One region of the Stenotrophomonas sp. 93052_Sma genome, then DNA from elsewhere that is predicted to be linked to it. Evidence: predicted binding sites of a transcription regulator. Region 1 holds the regulator's gene; each other region holds the start of a gene.
The links. Region 1 encodes FliA, which starts transcription of late flagellar genes. Its sites were predicted from a motif close to TAAAGTTTNNCNNNCNNNGGCCGATAA; they were not measured.

Region 1 (5,753 bases):
CGCCTCGATGATGAAATCGGCAGTGATGTCGTCGGATACCGCGCTCATGCTTACAGCCCCAGATCCGACAACAGGTCGTCGGCGTCGTTCTGCGAGACCGCGTGGCGGTCCAGTCCCTTCAGTGCCGGCCCGGCCAGTTCCGGGTCGGTGCGATGCTGTTCCGGCGGCAGGCCGAGCGCGCCGAAGCCTTCGTGCACGCGGCGGACGATGCCGACCACGCGACGGATGATCTGCCCGGTCAGGTCCTGGTAGCTCTGGGTCAGGGCGATCTCGGTCAGGTTGTGGCGGATGCGCTCGAGCTGCGCGTCCTGGCCCGGCTGCAGGCCTTCAGCGCGCAGCTGTTCGGTCAGGCTGCGGCATTCCTCGGCCAGGTCCAGGGTGCGGTGCGTGGCCTGTTCGGTCATCGCCACCACGTGGTCCAGTCGCGCGCAGGCGTCGTCCAGTTCGCCGGCTTCGCTCGGCACGGTCGGCAGTTCGCCCAGCGCCTGTCCCAGCTCGCGGGCCAGCCGCGAGAGGCCGCTCATCATCGGCTGCGTGCGCAGCGCGACCAGCCCGTCGATGCGCTGCCGCCAGGCGGCCTCGTCACCGGATTCGAGCGCGTCCAGGGCCTCCTGCAGGCGCAGGGCGAGGGCGTTCTTGTCGACCGTGGTATCCATCAGGCGCTGGCCGCCAGGCGTTCGAAGATCTTGCCGAGCTTCTCTTCCAGCGTCTGCGCGGTGAACGGCTTGATGATGTAGCCGTTCACACCGCTCTGGGCGGCTTCGATGATCTGCTCGCGCTTGGCTTCTGCCGTGACCATCAGCACCGGCAGGGTCTTCAGCTTGGCATCGGCACGGATCGCCTTGAGCAGCTCGATGCCGGTCATCACCGGCATGTTCCAGTCGGTGACCACGAAATCGAACGGCTGGCTCTGCAGCAGCGACAGCGCGGCATGCCCGTCCTCGGCTTCGGCGGTATTGGTGAAGCCCAGATCGCCCAGCAGGTTCTTGACGATTCGACGCATGGTCGAGAAGTCGTCGACGATCAGGATGCGCATGTTCTTGTTCAAAGCAGAATTCCTTTGTTGTTCATTCCGGACGACCGGGGGCAGCCGCCTCGGGGATGTTCATTCTTCGAGGCCTGCGTCGGCAGCCTCGAACAGCTTCAGCCGGCCACGCAGGCGCAGTACCGCCTGGCCGTGGATCTGGCAGACCCGCGACTCGCTCACGCCGAGCACCGCGCCGATCTCCTTCAGGTTCAGTTCCTGCTCGTAGTACAGCGAGAGCACCAGTTGTTCGCGCTCGGGCAGGTGGCCGATGGCCTTGCCCAGCTCGCGACCGAACTCGCCGCGCTCCAGTACCTGCTGCGGGGTCGGCCCGCCCTGGGCGACGGTGTCCAGCTCGCCCTGGTCCTCGATGCGCGATTCCAGGCTCAGCACCTGGCCACGTGCAGCGTCTTCCATCAGCCGCAGGTACTCGGGCAGCGGCATCTCCATCGCGGCGGCCACTTCAGTGGCGCTGGCGGCACGGCCACTGCTCTGTTCCAGGCGGCGGATGGTGGCGGCGGCATCACGTGCACGCCGGTGCACCGAGCGCGGGACCCAGTCACCACGGCGGATCTCGTCGATCATCGAACCACGGATGCGGATCGAGGCGTAGGTCTCAAAAGAAGCACCCTGGTCGGCGTCATAGCTGCGCGAGGCTTCGATCAGTCCCATCATGCCGGCCTGGATCAGGTCGTCGACCTCGACACTGGCCGGCAGGCGCGCGGCCAGGTGGTGGGCGATGCGCCGCACCAGGTCCGAATGCTGGGCGATGACTTCGTTCGCCGCCGAGCGCTGCACTTCCCTGTACTGGGCTGCGCCTTTCATGCCGTCACCCCACGCTGCTTGAGGATGCGTTCGAGGAAGAACTCGACGCCGCCACGCGGTTCGGTCGGCGCCTGCCAGCGCGGTACGGCGCGCGATCTCGGTGATCGCCAGCGCCGCCGGGCTGGACGGATAGGCCTTCACCACCGGCTGCTGGCGCTGCACCGACAGGCGCAGCCAGTCATCCTGCGGCACGCAGCCCAGGTAGTTCAGCGAGACATCGGCAAGGAACTTCTCGCAGACGCGGGTCAGCTTTTCGTACAGCACGCGGCCCTCGTTCGGGTCGCGCACCATGTTGGCCACCACCTGGATGCGGTCCACGCCGCGCTCGCGCGACAGCACCTTGATCAGTGCGTAGGCGTCGGTGATCGAGGCCGGCTCGTCACAGACCACCACCACGGTGTCCTGTGCGGCCTGGCAGAAGGTCAGCACGCCATCGGTGATGCCCGCGGCAGTGTCCACCACCATGATGTCCAGCTCGCGCTCCAGTTCGGAGAACACGTTGACCAGGCCAACGTGCTCGGCCGGGGCCAGCTCGGCCATGTGGCGGCGGCCGGATGCGGCCGGGACCACCAGCACGCCGTTGGGGCCTTCGACGATGACGTCATCCAGCGTGCAGCGGCCGGCGACCAGGTCGGCCAGCGTAAAGGTGGGGTTCAGCCCCAGGATCACGTCGATGTTGGCCAGGCCGAGGTCGGCGTCCAGCAGCAGCGTGCGCTTGCCCATGCCAGCCAGTGCCACGGCCAGGTTGGCCGACACATTCGTCTTGCCCACGCCGCCCTTGCCGCCAGTGACTGCAATGGTGCGCACAGGGCCGAGCGGCTCGCTGCGGGTGGCCGACAGCGGGAAGGTCTTGGTCAGCTTGGCGTACTCACGCGACGGCATGGTTCAACTCCGGGTTGCAGGGCATATCGGCCGCGCGGCGCAAATCTTCAAGGCGAAGTACAAGATTGGCTGCACTGGCCCGGTGCAGGTCCTCCGGGACGTCCTGGCCATCGGTCACCCAGGTGATCGGCAGGGCATGATCCACGGCCACCGACAGGGCGTTGCCGAAGCGGCCGGTCTCGTCCAGCTTGCTCAGTACCAGGCCCTGCAGGTTGGCGGCGCCGAAGCGGCGGACCACCTCGTCCATGTCGCCGAAGCTGGTGTTGGCCGGCAGCACCAGCAGGGTGCGGACCTGGCAGGCGGCACGCAGCCACTGCAGCTGGGCGGCCAGGGCGCGGTCGCGCGGGCCCAGGCCGGCGGTGTCGATCAGCACCAGCTTGTAGTCCTTCAGGCGTTCCAGCAGCTGGTCCAGATCGGTGCCGCTGTTGGCCTCGTGCACCGCGATGCCGAGCTGGCGGCCGTAGCCGTACAGCTGCTCGCGGGCACCGATGCGGGTGGTGTCGGTGGTGACCAGGGCCACGTCACGCGGCGCGTGCTTCTCGGCGAAGCGCGAGGCCAGCTTGGCGATGGTGGTGGTCTTGCCGGCGCCGGTCGGGCCGACCAGTGCGATCACACCGCCTTCTTCCAGCGGGTCGACCGGGGCGATCGGCAGCTTGCGCGAAATCAGCCCCAGCATCAGGCCGCGGCCTCGATGGGCCTCGGTCTCCAGCGGGATCTGCATGGCCACGTCGCGGGCCAGGCCGGCATCGAAGCCATACTCGTCCATCAGGTCCAGCGCGGTGGCGCGCACCGGGCAGCCGCGCAGGCGCTCGTCGGTGAAGCGGTTCATCTCGCGCTCGATCACATGGCGCATGCCGGCCACTTCCTGGCGCAGCTGGCGGATCTCGGCGTCGTCCTGGGCCACCAGGGTCAGTGCCGGGGCTGGGGCCAGCACGGGGGCAGCGCCGGTTTCGTCGCTGGCTTCGACCGGTGCCGGTTCGCTGGCGACGATCCCGGGTTGCGCTTCGGTCACGGCAGCGGTCGGCAGCGGCGGCGGCTGCACGGCCGACGCCGCGCTTTCGTGATGCGTCTCGTGCGGCGGGTCGATCTGGAAGCGGGCGCGGTTGGCCGGTGCGGCGGTGCTGGGCGCCGGTGCGACGATGGCTTCGGCGAACGGAGCGAAGATCTGATCCGGCAGCGCCGGTTCGTTGACGGCGGCGCGTGCCAGGGTGGCGGCGAAGCCGGTGCTGCCGCGGGTCGGCACGATCTCGTCGGCGCTGTCCAGGGTGCGGCCGGTGGCGCCGACCGCAGCGCGGGCGAGGGCAGCCACGGCCGAGGTGGTTGCGGCGACCGGTTCCGGTGCCGGGGTATTGCTGCGGCGGCGGGTGACCGCGGCGATCACCGCGTCGGCGGCGGTGCGCGGCTTCGGCGCCGGCGGCGGAGCGATGTCACGACGCGAGGCTTCCAGTGCACGCTGCACGGCGCTCTCGTCGTAGTTGGCGGCGGCGACGATCTCGATGCCTTCCTCGATCCGGCGGTTGGACAGGATCACGGCGTCAGGACCATGTTCCTTGCGCACCAGGTTCATGGCCGAGCGCATGTCGGCGGCGACGAATCGTTTGATTTTCATGCTGTGGTCACGGGACGAAGACGGCGGGGTGGCGGTCGGAGAACTCGGGTGGTCGGTGGTCTGCACGGTGCGGGTTCCCCTTGGTATCTGTCTGTTGCGTTGGTTCGAAAGTGGTGTCTGTTTTCTGGCGCATCGGAGGGCGGCGTCAGCTGATCGTTCCGACCAGCTTCAGGCGCTTGTCCTCCGGCACCTCGCTGTAGGCCAGGACCGACAGCGACGGAACGCTGTGGCGGACCAGGCGGGCCAGCGCGGCACGCACCGGGCCAGGTACCAGCACGACCGCGGGCTCGTTGCGGGCTTCCTGCTTGCTGACGCATTCGGCCAGGCTCTGGTGCAGTCGCTCAGCGAGTCCGGGTTCCAGCGCGGCGCCGTTGCCCTGCGTGGACTCCTGCAAGACACGTTCCAATTGTGGGTTGAGCGTGAACACCGGCAGCTCCGCCGACATTCCGGCGATCTCCTGCACGATGAAACGACCCAGTGCGGTGCGCACGGCGGCAGTCAGCACGGCCGGGTCCTGGCTGTTCGGAGCGTGTTCGACCAGTGCTTCGGCGATCTTGCGCAGCTGGCGGATCGGAATGCGCTCGATCAGCAGGTTCTGCAACACGCGCACCACCGCCGACAGCGGCAGCGCCTTCGGCGTCAGATCTTCGACGAGCTTGGGTGCGCTCTTGGCCAGGTTGGCCAGCAGGTGCTGCACTTCCTCGTGGCCGAGCAGCTCGGGCGCGTGTTCGCGGATCAGGTGCGACAGATGGGTGGCCACCACGGTGGCTGGATCGACCACGGTATAGCCCAGCGTTTCAGCCTGGGCACGCTGGTGCGGTTGGATCCAGGTCGCGTCCAGGCCGAACGCGGGGTCCTTGCCGGCGATGCCTTCCAGTGCGCCGAGGGCGCTGCCCGGGTCCAGCGCCAGTTCGCGGTCGGGGTGGATCTCGGCGGTGGCCACCGGTACGCCGTGCACCAGCACGCGGTAGCCGTTGGCCGGCAGTTCCAGGTTGTCGCGGATGTGCACCGACGGGATCAGGAAACCGACGTCCTGGGTCAACTTGCGGCGCACGCCCTTGATGCGTGCCATCAGTTCGCCGCCCTGGTTGCTGTCCACCAGCGGAATCAGCCGGTAGCCGACCTCCAGGCCCAGCGGATCGACCGGGCGCAGTTCGTCCCAGCTCAGTTCGGCAGTCGGAGCCGGCGCGGCCGGGCGGCCGAGTGCGTTGAGCGCGGCAGCGTCATTGCCTGCGGCTGCCGGATCGGTGGCCGCGGCCTTGCCCTTGCGGTAGACCTTCCAGGCGATGAAGCCGAGGATCGCGGACAGCGTCAGGAAAGCGACGTTGGGCATGCCCGGCACGAGGCCGACCACGCCAATGATGCCGGCGGTGATCGCCAGCGCGCGGTACTGGCCGAACACCTGGCCGGTCA
Region 2 (5,753 bases), 1.5 Mb from region 1:
TTATGGCCGGGGGGATGCGCTGCCGCGCGGGCGTTCGTGGCTGCGGGTGACCGTTCTGGAGGTCGAGCCCGCGCTGGCGGGGCGCGTCGCCTCGGTGGAACTGCTGCCACCGATGGACGTACTGAAGCTGACCGACCTGGACTACGCGTGGCTGTGGCCGTTCTTCTTCTGGAAGGTGGCGGCGTTGTTCCTGCTGATTCCGGGCGCTGCGCTGGTGGTATTCACCATCACCTTGCGGCACTGGCAGCGTCGGGCGTCGAAGCCGCCTGTTTCAACAGCGGATACGGATTGATCGACTCTCCCTTCCACCACTGTCTTTCCGGGCCCAGCAGGTGCACTTCAAAGTGCAGGTGCGGGGCCTCGGCGCTGGCGTTACCGGTGCTGCCCACGTAACCGATCACCTCTCCGCGCTTGATCACCTGCTTCTCCGCCAGGCCATCGGCGTAGCGCTGCAGATGCGCGTAGTAGTAGCACCAGCGTCCGCTGGGCTCGAACTGGTAAATCGTCAAGCCGCCGCGCTCGCTGTCGAACAGTTTTTCCACCGTTCCATCGGCCACCGCCAGCACCGGCGTACCGGTATCGGCCATGATGTCGATGGCATCGTGCACGCGACCCTCGCTGCGTGCATCGGTGAACGTATCGCGCAGCTGGGACGCATGGATACCCTGCACCGGCAGCAGCAGACCGGACGGTGCATCCGCAGTCTGCGCGGCCGACGGCGCGGTGTTGGCGGGTGGGGCTGTTGCGGGTGTCGCTACAGATTCCTTCGCCGGCGCCGCTGCCAGTGCCGATTGCGCTTGCGGCAGCGGGGCGGGTACCGGATCACCCGCATCGCGGTGCAGCCACCAGCCTGCACCCAGCCCCAGCAGAACGCCCAGCACGATCAGTTGCGAAAGGCGCATCGGCTCACTCCTGCATCACCACGGGTACCGAGGTATCCACGGCATCGGCCACGCGCAGCGCATCCCAGTTGGTCATGCGCACGCAGCCATGCGATTCGGTCTTGCCCACATGGCCGGGTTCGGGCGTGCCATGCAGGCCGTAATGCGGCTTGGACAGATCGATCCAGACCCGCCCGACCGGATTGTTCGGGCCCGGTGGCAGGGTGGCCTTCTTTTCGCCCCTGCGGGCATCCCAGAACAGTTTCGGGTTGTAGTGGAACGGCGGGTCGCGGTAAACGCCCAGGATCTTCCATTCGCCGATCGGTAACGGGTCGTGCTGGCTGCCCGACGACACCGGCACCTGTGCGCTCACCTTGCCCTGCGCATCCAGCAGCTGCAGCGTGGAGTCGGATTTGTCGACCACGATCTTCGCCGCCTTTGGCAATGCGGCCAGTGCGATGTTGGGTACCTGGATGCGGCTGCCAGCCTTGGTCAGGTCCACGCCGGGATTGAGCGCCTTCATCAGCTCAGGGGAGGCATGGAAGCGCTCGCCGAGGGCTTCTTCCACACTGCCGTAGCCCAGCGATGTGAGCTTGGCCTGGGCGGCGGGCCCTTTCGGAGTGGCCTGGAACGGACCGGCGACATCCTCAGCAGTCAGCGTGTAGCTGGCCAGCGGCCCAACGGTATCGGCCTGCAGGGCCTTCCAGGTGGTGTCGTCCAGTTCGCCCGTTACGTCCAGCCCATGCGCTGCCTGGAAACCCGACACCGCGCGTCGCTGGTTGCTGCCCACTTCGCCGTCGATCTGGCCAGGGGAGAAGTTCGCGCGATCCAGCAGCACCTGGGCGTGCAGCGCGGAGTGGGGTGCGGTGTCCGGTCCGGCCGTTTCGGCAATGGGTGCGGGCAGGTGGGGCGGCGGCGCCTGCGCGAAGGCTGGCGACGCCAGCAGCGAGAGAGCGAGCAGGGTGGATCGGGACACGGGTAATGGCATTGGGATCTCCAGCAGGTCACGCCACCACCTTGCCCGCAGCAGCCGCCGAGCCACCGTGAAAGGGATCTGATGCCCGCATGAGCAGCCATGGGTATTGCAGCCGTGTCCAGCGCGCAGGTGCTGCTGCGCAGGGGGCTCACCAAGGTGAACGGTGGCCGACGCCGTCGACGGACGGCGATCAAGATTGCCTGCCGGGCCGCCGATAAGGGCGCATCCCCCCGTTTTGGATATCCCCATGAACTACTTGAGGAACGTCAGGGTTGCCTGGCGTCTTGGGCTGGGCTTTGGCCTGTTGCTGCTGCTGGTTGCCGCCGTGGTGGCCACCGGCGCCACCGCCAGTGTCGTGCAGAAGCGCGCGATGCAGCAGGTGGTCGACGTCAGCGTAGCCAAGGTGCGCCTGTTGTCGCAGATGCTCGATGCCAACAACCAGATGATGGTGGTGCGTCGCGAGATGCTGATCCGCCAGGGCGACGACCGTGGCCACGACGAGCAGCGCATCGCCGATCTGGTGAAGCGCTACGAGGCCAGCTGGACCGCCTATCAGGCGCTGCCCAGCGACGCCGACGGCAAGGCCATTGCCGAAACCATCGCCGCCAAGCGTGCCATTGCGCGCCCGCTCAACAAGCAGACCAGCGAACTGATGGAGCAGGGCGACTACCCGGGCGCCGTGGCGCTGACCCTGGGCCCGGTGCAGGAAGCCGCCAACGGCTGGAACAAGGCGCTGTCCGATGGCGTGGACTTCGAAGAGAAGGAAAGCCGTGAGGCGGCCGCCGAGGCGATCCGCCTGGGCGAGCGCAGCCTGCTGCAGCTGCTGGTGCTGGGCGGCGTCGCGCTGCTGGTGGGCATCGGTGCCTCGGTGATGATCGGCCGCAGCCTGACCGGCCCGTTGGCCCGCGCGGTGAACCTGGCCGAACGCCTGTCCAAGGGCCAGCTGGACCAGGAGTTCCGCCTTGGCGGCCGCGATGAACTGACCCAGCTGGGTGAAGCCATGGCCAGCGTGCGGCAGAGCGTGCAGGCGGCGATCGGCGCACAGCTGCAGATGGCCGAACAGCACGAGGCGGGTGCGATCCGCTACCGCATGGACGCCAGCGCTTTCCCCGGCGATTTCGGCCGCATGGTGCAGGCCACCAACAGCCTGGTCGAATCGCACGTGCAGGTGGAACTGCTGATGGCTGAAGTGATGCAGCGTTACGCCATCGGTGACCTCAGCCGCGACCTGCCGGACTACCCGGGCGAGAAGGGCACTCTGACCCGCACTCTGGCGGCAGTGAAGCAGAGCCTGATGGCGATCAACGCGCAGATCGATGCACTGGCCCGGGCCGCGCGCGCCGGTGATTTCAGCATGCGTGGCGATGCCGCTGCGTTCCAGTTCCAGTTCAAGGCGATGGTCGAGCATCTCAACGGCATGATGGCCAGTTCGCAGGCCAGCATCGCTGATGTCTCCGATGTGCTGCGTGCGATCTCGCACGGCGACCTGACTGCACGCATGGACGGCGAGTACGACGGTGTATTCGCCCGCATGCGTGACGACGCCAACACCACCACCGCGCAGCTGACCGGCATCGTGCGTGGCATCCAGGTGGCCGCCGACAGCATCAACAACGCGGCGCAGGAACTGGCTGCCGGCAACAACGACCTGTCGCGCCGCACCGAGCAGCAGGCCGCCAACCTGGAAGAAGCCGCCGCATCGATGGAGGAACTGACCTCGACTGTGCGCCAGAATGCCGAGCTCGCTCGTCAGGCCGACAGTGAAGCGCATGCCGCCGGTGCCGCCGTACGCGAAACCGAGCAGGCGATGGCGCAGATGGCGTCGGTGATGGGTGAGATCGATCAGTCCTCGGCACGCATCTCGGAAATCTCCACCGTGATCGACGGCATCGCGTTCCAGACCAACATCCTGGCGCTGAATGCTGCGGTTGAAGCCGCGCGTGCAGGTGAGCAGGGCCGTGGTTTTGCCGTGGTCGCCAGCGAGGTACGTACGCTCGCACAGCGTGCCGGTGTCGCCGCCAAGGAGATCAAGGAGCTGATCGAAGACGCTGCTGCCAAGGTGAAGAGTGGCCTGGCGGTGACCGTTGAATCGGAAGCCGCGATCGCCCGCGTGGCCCAGGCCAGCTCGCGCACCACGCAGCTGATGAGCGACATCGCAGCGGCCAGCAAGGAACAGGCCGCCGGTATCGAGCAGGTCAACCAGGTGGTGGTGCAGATGGACCAGGTGACCCAGCAGAACGCTGCGCTGGTGGAAGAAGCCACTGCCGCCAGCCGCGCGCTGGAGGAACAGGCGCATGCGCTGACCACGTCGGTGGCGGTGTTCAAGGTGGAGCAGGGCGCGCGCATGCCCATCGTGCCTGCGCAGGCGGCGTAAGCAACCTGCGACTGGATGTTGGATGACGCCCTGCATGCGATGCCCCGCATGCAGGGCACCGCATGCACGCAACCGGTCGGTGCCGCTGGCTAGCGGCCGCCCGCGGCGCGTTCGATCAGCCAGCCGGCTGCGTACAGCAACAGCAGTGTTGGCGGAACCAGTACTGCATACGCGGTCGACCAAGGTTTGCCGTACAGCAGGCTGCCTGCGCCGATGGCATCGAGTGCAGCAGACTGCAGGGTGATGGGGAGCGACATCAGGATATAGGCCCCCTTCGGGTCCGCGTCCGACTGCGCGCCGTGAACCAGCCATGCGGTCAACAGCAGGTAGACCACGCAAAGCGCAAGACCGGTCCAGCTCAGTAATCGCCGCATCTTCATCCGCATGCCTCCGTTCAACGGACGTCGAAGTGAGCCTGCAGAGGCAGGCTCACATTCCGCAGCAGATCCCTGACCACCACCTGCGCAGTCCACGTGCCTTTCGGATCACTGGCCTCGGCCACGAACTTCAGGTGCAGGTTGGTCATGTACAACAGGGTTGGCGGGCCGGGCAGGGCAGCGGTGAAACAGGGAACATCGCGTTCGTCGATGCTGGTAGTGCCGTCCGGGCGCAGCATGCGCAGATCGCAGTGCACCTTGGGTACGCGGTTCTCATCCAGTTGCGGGTTGGACAGGAATGTCAGCAGGAACAATTCACCGCCCGGGTGGACTTCGTCGGCCTGGGTAAAACCGGGAGTGGTCTCTGGCGGGGTCTCCCACTTGGCCTGCCAGTCGGCATCGGAGGTGACCAGCAGCGATGCCGCAAAGCCACCGCTGGATTTCATGGCATCGGTCTCCGGCATCGCCTTGCCTGCCCCGTTTATCCAGCCATCGTTGGCGGAACTGTTCAGTGGCAGCATCATGGCCATCATGGCCAGCGCGTAGGTCCATCGCATCAGAGGCTCTCCTTGGCAGCCGCGTCCCGCGGCAGAGCGGGCAGTATCGCTCAACCTTGACCGGGAAAGCAGCAGGAGAGCCGGAGCAGAGGTGCCGCTGCCTGCCGATGTGGGCGATGCTTGCCAGCAAAGGAGGTGACATGGGAATCGGGAGCGAGGAAAAGCCGGGCTGTGATTCAGCATCACCCACGCCGCAGCACGTGCTGATGCTGCCCGGGCTGGATGGCTCCGGCAGGCTGTCGATCCCGTTTCTGTCAGCACTCCAGGCTCATGGGCTGACGACGCAGGCGATTACGCTGCCTGCGCAGGGAGGGCAGGATCACGCCACGCTGGCCCAACGGCTGTGGTCGCAGCTGCCCGGCCATCCCTTCATCCTGCTTGCCGAGTCCTTCTCGGGCCCGTTGGCGGTTGAACTGGCCACGCGACAGCCCGCCGGGCTGCGCGGACTGGTGCTTGCCGCGACCTTTGCGCGTCGGCCGGTGCCATTGCCGGCAGCCAGCGCAGCCCTGCTGACGCCGGCCTGGCCTCTGCCTCCCGTGGCGTTGCTGGCGCGCCTGCTGCTGGGGCGGTGGCGCACCCGCGAGCACC
Region 3 (5,753 bases), 790 kb from region 1:
CACCACCCAGTCGCTGTTGATGCGGAACTGCGCGTTGAGGCTGGGGCTGGTGTTGTTGCCGAACTGGCTGTGGTGGTCGAAGCGCAGGCCCGGGGTGACGATCCAGCGCTCGCCCAGGTAGATGTTGTCTTCCACGAACACGGCGGTGGTCTGCGCGTCGGACTTGCCGCGTGCGCGATCGGCCGACAGCCCCGGGATGCCGCCGCCGCTGCTGCTGGACTGGCTCATCGAGTACGGGTCGGTCAGGCGGCTGTCCAGGTATTCAAAGCCCAGCGTCCAGATGTTCTCGGCACCACCCAGCGTGGTCGGGAAACTGACTTCGCCGTCCAGCTGGTAGTTGCGCAGGCGCGAGGTCGACCAGTCGGTGCCGTTGAAGCTGCCCTCCGGGCCACCGGCCAGGCCTTCGTTGATGCGCGAGTTGTTCACCGCCTCCACTGCAGCCGTTACCCGCGAGGTCACATCACCCCAGCGGCCGCGATGGGTGATCGCGCCGGTGTTGCGGTACATGCGGTTGGTCTCGGCCTGCTGCTCGGCCAACGCCCCCAGATCGATCGGTGTCGAGGTACCGGTGGTGCTGACCGCGCGGTCGCCAGCATAGATGTTGCCCTGGCGACTGGTGCCGGCTTCGAATTCGACCACCTGGTTGGCGGTCACGTCCCAGCGCAGCAGCGCGTTGACATCGCGGTTCTTGACGCCCTCGCGACCGGCCGGCGGCACCGCGTTCGGATTCGTCGCGAAGTCACGATTGAGTTCCAGCGAATCGGCGTCGGTCTTGTTGAGATTGCCGTACAGGCGGAACGACAGGGTGTCGGTCATCGGCCCGCTCAGCTGCAGGCCGACGCGCTCGCTGCCGCCTTCGGCGCTGTGCTCGGGCACCAGGCCATACAGGTCGACCGCGCCGGTCAGGTCGCCGGTCGGGCGCTTGGTGATGATGTTGACCACGCCACCGGAAGCACCCGAGCCATAACGTGCCGCTGCAGGGCCACGCAGCACTTCGATGCGCTCGATCATTTCCGCCGGCACCCAGTTGGTATCGCCGCGGGTATTGCGCTCACCGCTGCGGCCCATGCGCACGGCGTCACGCGCACCGATGCGCTTGCCGTCGACCAGGATCAGGGTGTTTTCCGGGCCCATGCCACGCAGATCGATCTGGCGGTTGTTGCCGTACTGGCCCGAGGCACTGTTGCCGGTCAGGTTGACGCCGGGCATGGTGCGCAGCAGCTCGGCGATGTCGTTGGCCGGCGGGCGCCTGGCGATGTCCTCTGCGGTGATGGTGGAGGTACCCAGGGCCTGGCGCGCGATCTGCGAGGCGGTGACGTGCACCGTGTCGATATCGGTGGCGTCGGTTTCGGCGTGGGCGGTCAGAGCGCTGCCGGCCAGCAGGGCGGCAACGGCAAGCGCCAGCGGGCGCGGCGAAAGGACAACGGCAGGGGACATGATCAGGACCTTCTGGCAGGGCTACGGGGCCTCTGGCAAAGGGCTTGAGGCAACGACGAGGGGGAGGCGGAGCAGTCCTGCAGCAGGCACCTGCAGCCCGTTCCGTGCGCGCATTCTCCCATCAATGCGATTGATTCTCAAATGCGTTCACTCATTACCGCAGCGGCGCCGATGTGGTTTGCGCACCGTGCAACCCTGCACCGCGCGTAAACTGGCCGGCTAACCCGCCATCAACCGTATGCCGCCGCGGCCGATACCCGTGGTTTGCCGTACGCAGTCAGAGATCGACGTGGAACCACCCCAATTGGACGATGCCAGCCAGCCGCTGGCCGAGGCCTGGCAGCAGTGCCTGCTGCAGGCCGGCCCTGCCGCCACCGCGCTGCTCAAGGCCGCTGCTACCGATGCCCCACCCGCGCTGGCCCAGCGCTTTTACGAAGTACTGCTGCAGGACACCCGTGCGCGCCGTTTTCTGTCCCACGACCAGGTCAAGCAGCGCCTGCAGCCGGCCATGCAGCGCTGGCTGGCGCAGCTGCTGACCACTGATGCCAGCGGCATCGCCAACACCGTGGCCTCGCAGCGGATCATCGGCGACGTGCACGCCCGCGTCGGCATTCCGGTCGACCTGGTTACCCGCGGTGCGCGTGTGCTCAAGCACGAACTGTTCGTGCGCCTGCGCGACGATGCACCGGACAGCGACACCGCATTTGCCGCCATCGACTGCCTCAGCGCGATCATGGACATCGCCATGGAAGGCATGACCCTGGCCTACACCCACGCGCGCGAGCGCTCCACCCGTGCCGACGCCGCCTACCGGCTGTTCTCGCTGGTACAGAACGTTGGTACCGAACGCGAGCGCCAGCGCGCACTGCTGCTGGACTGGGAAAACGCCCTGCTCTACGCGTTGGCCGGCCACGTGCAGGCCAGCGACAACGCCAGCCTGGCTACCTCGGAGTTCGGCCTGTGGTTCACCCACAAGGGCATCCCCAGCTTCGGCGAAAGCAGCGAAACGCAGCAGGTGGGCCAGTTGATGGCCCGCATTGATGGCCACCTGCAGCGCGCGAGCGGCGATGCTCCGGCGCAGCGACTGGCGGTGCTGCCGGCCATCCGCGAGGACCTGGCCGCCATCCGCACCCTGATGACACTGCTGTTCGAGCGCATCGGCGAACTGGATGCCGGCAGCGACGCGCTGACCAACCTGCTCAACCGTCGCTTCCTGCCCACCGTGCTGCGCCGGGAAATCGAGCTGGCCACACGCAACCGCACACCATTCTCGCTGCTGCTGCTCGACCTGGATCACTTCAAGGCAATCAACGATGGCCACGGCCACGATGCCGGCGACCGCGCGTTGCAGCACGTCGCCGGCCTGCTCGGCCAGCTCACGCGCGGCAGCGACTACCTGTTCCGCTATGGCGGCGAAGAATTCGTGGTGGTACTGGTGGCTGCCAGCGAATCGCAGGCGACCGTGATCGCCGAGAGCCTGCGGCGGCAGATCGCACAGTCGCCGGTGGCACTGGCCAACGGCCAGGTGCTGGCACTGACCGCCAGCATCGGCGTGGCCGGCCACGACGGCCATCCGGACTACGAGCGGCTGATGGCCCGTGCCGACGCGGCAATGTACGAGGCCAAGCGCAGCGGCCGCAACCGCGTGGTGGTGGCCAGTGCGGACCTGCAGGAAGCGCCGGGACGGCGCGCACTGCAGCGATGACGGCAGGACAGGTAGAGTCGACCGCGGGTCGACTATCGCGCGCACCGCGGGGTTTTTCGCACGCAGGGCGAAGAGCAGTCGACTGACAGTCGACTCTACTGACAGCCGGCACTACCGATACGGCCGCCGGCCGCTGCTTTCACCGCCACCACCCGCCACGCTGCCCACCAGAGCAGCGCCAGCAACGCGATGCCCGCCCCCAACAGGCATACCGCCGGCCAGCCATGGCGCGCCTGCATCCACGGCCCGGCCGCTGCACCGGCACCACTGCCCACCGCATAGAACAGCATGTACAAAGCTACCAGGCGTCCATGCTGTTCAGCCGGCGCTGCAGCAGCAATGCCTGGTTTGATACGTGCAGTGCCTGCCCACCCAGGTCGAGCACAATCACGCCCAACAGCAGCAACGACAGCGACTGCGGCAGGCCCAGCAAGGGCCACCACGCAACCAGCATCAACAACAGCGCACCGACGCTGACCGGATGCGCGAAACCACGGTCCATCCAGTGCCCTACCCGCGCCGCCAGCAGCGCACCGATCACCCCGGCCAGGCCCAGTGCACCGATGGCGGCGGTCGACCAATGCAGCGGTGGCGCCGAGAGCGGCAAGGGTGCCGCCGCCCAGAACACATTGAGGCCGGCAAACAGCAGCAGTGCCAGCGGCCCACGTTCGCGCAGCGTTCGATCGCGGCGCAGCATGCCCAGCATCGAGCCCAGCAGCTCGCGCCAGCGTGGGGGAACCGACGGCACCGGTACTGGGGGCAGGCGCCGCCACAGCAGCGCCGCCAACCCCGCCATCACCATCGCTGACAACAGGTAGACCATCTGCCAGCCAAAGGCCGCCGCCACCGTACCGGACACCACGCGCGCCAGCAGCAGGCCGATGAACACGCCGCCCTGCACCACACCGACCACGCGACCGCGCTGCTCGGGCGGTGCCAGCATGGCGGTATAGGCGATCAGGCCCTGGGTCAGCGCCGTGCCCAGCAAGCCGGCCAGCAGCATGCCCGACAACAGCCAGCCCGCCGTGCGTGACGCTGCCAGCCACAGCAGCGCCAGCACCAATGCGATCAACTGCAGCCGCAGCAGGCGTCGCCGGTCACCACGGTCCGCCAGCGGCAGCAGGCCAAGCAACGCCAGCACGCTACCGGCCTGGGTAGCAGCCAGCACCGCGCCAGCCACGGCCCGCTCCAGCGCAAAGGCGCGTGCAAGCTGATCCAGCAGCGGCTGCGCGTAATAGACGTTGGCAACGCTGGCACCTGCGGCAACCGCGAGCAGGACCAGCAGCGGGCGGGGAAGCGATATGGCACTCATGATGTGGTTGCAATTTGAAACTTGATGCAGGCTACTGCCATTGGTTTTAAACTGCAACCACATCAGAGAGGTCCCCCATGCACGCCGACAGCCCCTGCCCCGTCGCCCGCAGCGCCGATCTGCTCGGTGACCGTTGGGCGCTGCTGGTCATCCGTGATGCCTTCGATGGCGTCACCCGTTTCGGTGATTTCCAGCGCAGCCTCGGTGCGGCGCGCAACATCCTCAGCGACCGCCTGCGCCGGCTGGTAGAGGCCGGCGTCCTGCAGCTGCAGCCGGCCTCCGATGGATCGGCCTACCAGGAATACGTGCTCACCGCCGCTGGCCAGGAACTGTTCCCGCTGCTGGTCGCGCTGCGCCAATGGGGTGAACGCCATCGCTTCGAGGCCGGTGAAGCCCATTCACAGCTGATCGAATCGGCGACGCGGCGGCCGCTGCCCTACATGCAGCCGCGCGGGCGCGACGGCCAGCCACTTCAGCCCACCGCCACCCGCGTGCGCAAGCTCAGGGACGGCGGGCGCGACACCTGATCCGCCCATTCGCGCACACCGACGAACACCCGCGCCGGTTAGCATCGGGTCTTTCCGCCACTGGATGCCGCCGATGTCGCGCGATCGCCCTTCCCTGCTGACCGCCCTGCTGTTGCCGCTGCTGGCCTGCGCCACAGCAACCACGCAGGCCCGCGAGGTTGCCGCGCCCGCCGACCACGTGCAGGCCGATGGCCCCTATATGTTCCGCCAGGGCGACCAGCTGCAGGCCAAATGGATCTGCGACGACAAGGTCGAGTCGCACACGCTTGCCACGCAGGCCGCAGGTACCGACATCGCCCCGCGCTGCGGCTACGAGCACACGGTGCACGTGGCTGCCCCGAATGCGCCTTCGGTTTCCGTGCTGCCGGCCGTGCCGCGCATCGTTGCGCTGTCCGACATCCATGGCCAGTACGGGTTGCTGGTGCGCCTGCTGCGCGCCCACCAGGTCATCGATGCCCAGGATCGCTGGGCGCTGGGCAAGGACACGCTGGTCATCGCCGGCGATGTGTTCGACCGCGGCCCGCAGGTGACCGAGGCCTTCTGGCTGCTGTATGGCCTGCAGCAGCAGGCGGCCGCCGCCGGCGGCGCGGTGCACTTCGTGCTCGGCAACCACGAAACCATGGTGCTGTACGACGACCTGCGCTACGTCAACCCGAAGTACCTGCGCAGCGCGCAGCTGCTCGGCCGCAGCTACCCGCAGCTGTACGGTGCCGATTCGGTGATCGGGCAGTGGCTGCGCACCCGCCCGGTGCTGCTGAAGATCGGCGACACC

Region 2: a site for FliA is predicted at 2,049-2,075, ahead of ACZK2V_RS17160 (methyl-accepting chemotaxis protein). Genes of this name have one in related genera too.
Region 3: a site for FliA is predicted at 1,668-1,694, ahead of ACZK2V_RS06590 (GGDEF domain-containing protein). Genes of this name have one in related genera too.

The regions. Positions count from the first base shown of each region.
Region 1 is NZ_CM151134.1:2,189,751-2,195,503, forward strand. Features, by position in the region: gene ACZK2V_RS10250 (chemotaxis protein CheA) at 1-48, opposite strand, end outside; gene ACZK2V_RS10255 (protein phosphatase CheZ) at 51-656, opposite strand; gene cheY (chemotaxis response regulator CheY) at 656-1,048, opposite strand; gene ACZK2V_RS10265 (RNA polymerase sigma factor FliA) at 1,106-1,849, opposite strand; partial or broken gene ACZK2V_RS10270 (MinD/ParA family ATP-binding protein) at 1,846-2,731, opposite strand; gene flhF (flagellar biosynthesis protein FlhF) at 2,718-4,340, opposite strand; gene flhA (flagellar biosynthesis protein FlhA) at 4,486-5,753, opposite strand, start outside.
Region 2 is NZ_CM151134.1:3,640,501-3,646,253, reverse strand. Features, by position in the region: gene ACZK2V_RS17175 (hypothetical protein) at 1-292, shown strand, start outside; gene ACZK2V_RS17170 (M23 family metallopeptidase) at 228-902, opposite strand; gene ACZK2V_RS17165 (L,D-transpeptidase family protein) at 907-1,869, opposite strand; gene ACZK2V_RS17160 (methyl-accepting chemotaxis protein) at 2,105-4,231, shown strand; gene ACZK2V_RS17155 (hypothetical protein) at 4,321-4,611, opposite strand; gene ACZK2V_RS17150 (hypothetical protein) at 4,626-5,165, opposite strand; gene ACZK2V_RS17145 (alpha/beta fold hydrolase) at 5,306-5,753, shown strand, end outside.
Region 3 is NZ_CM151134.1:1,398,789-1,404,541, reverse strand. Features, by position in the region: partial or broken gene ACZK2V_RS06595 (TonB-dependent siderophore receptor) at 1-1,437, opposite strand, end outside; gene ACZK2V_RS06590 (GGDEF domain-containing protein) at 1,727-3,142, shown strand; partial or broken gene ACZK2V_RS06585 (MFS transporter) at 3,238-4,454, opposite strand; gene ACZK2V_RS06580 (winged helix-turn-helix transcriptional regulator) at 4,532-4,981, shown strand; gene ACZK2V_RS06575 (metallophosphoesterase) at 5,055-5,753, shown strand, end outside.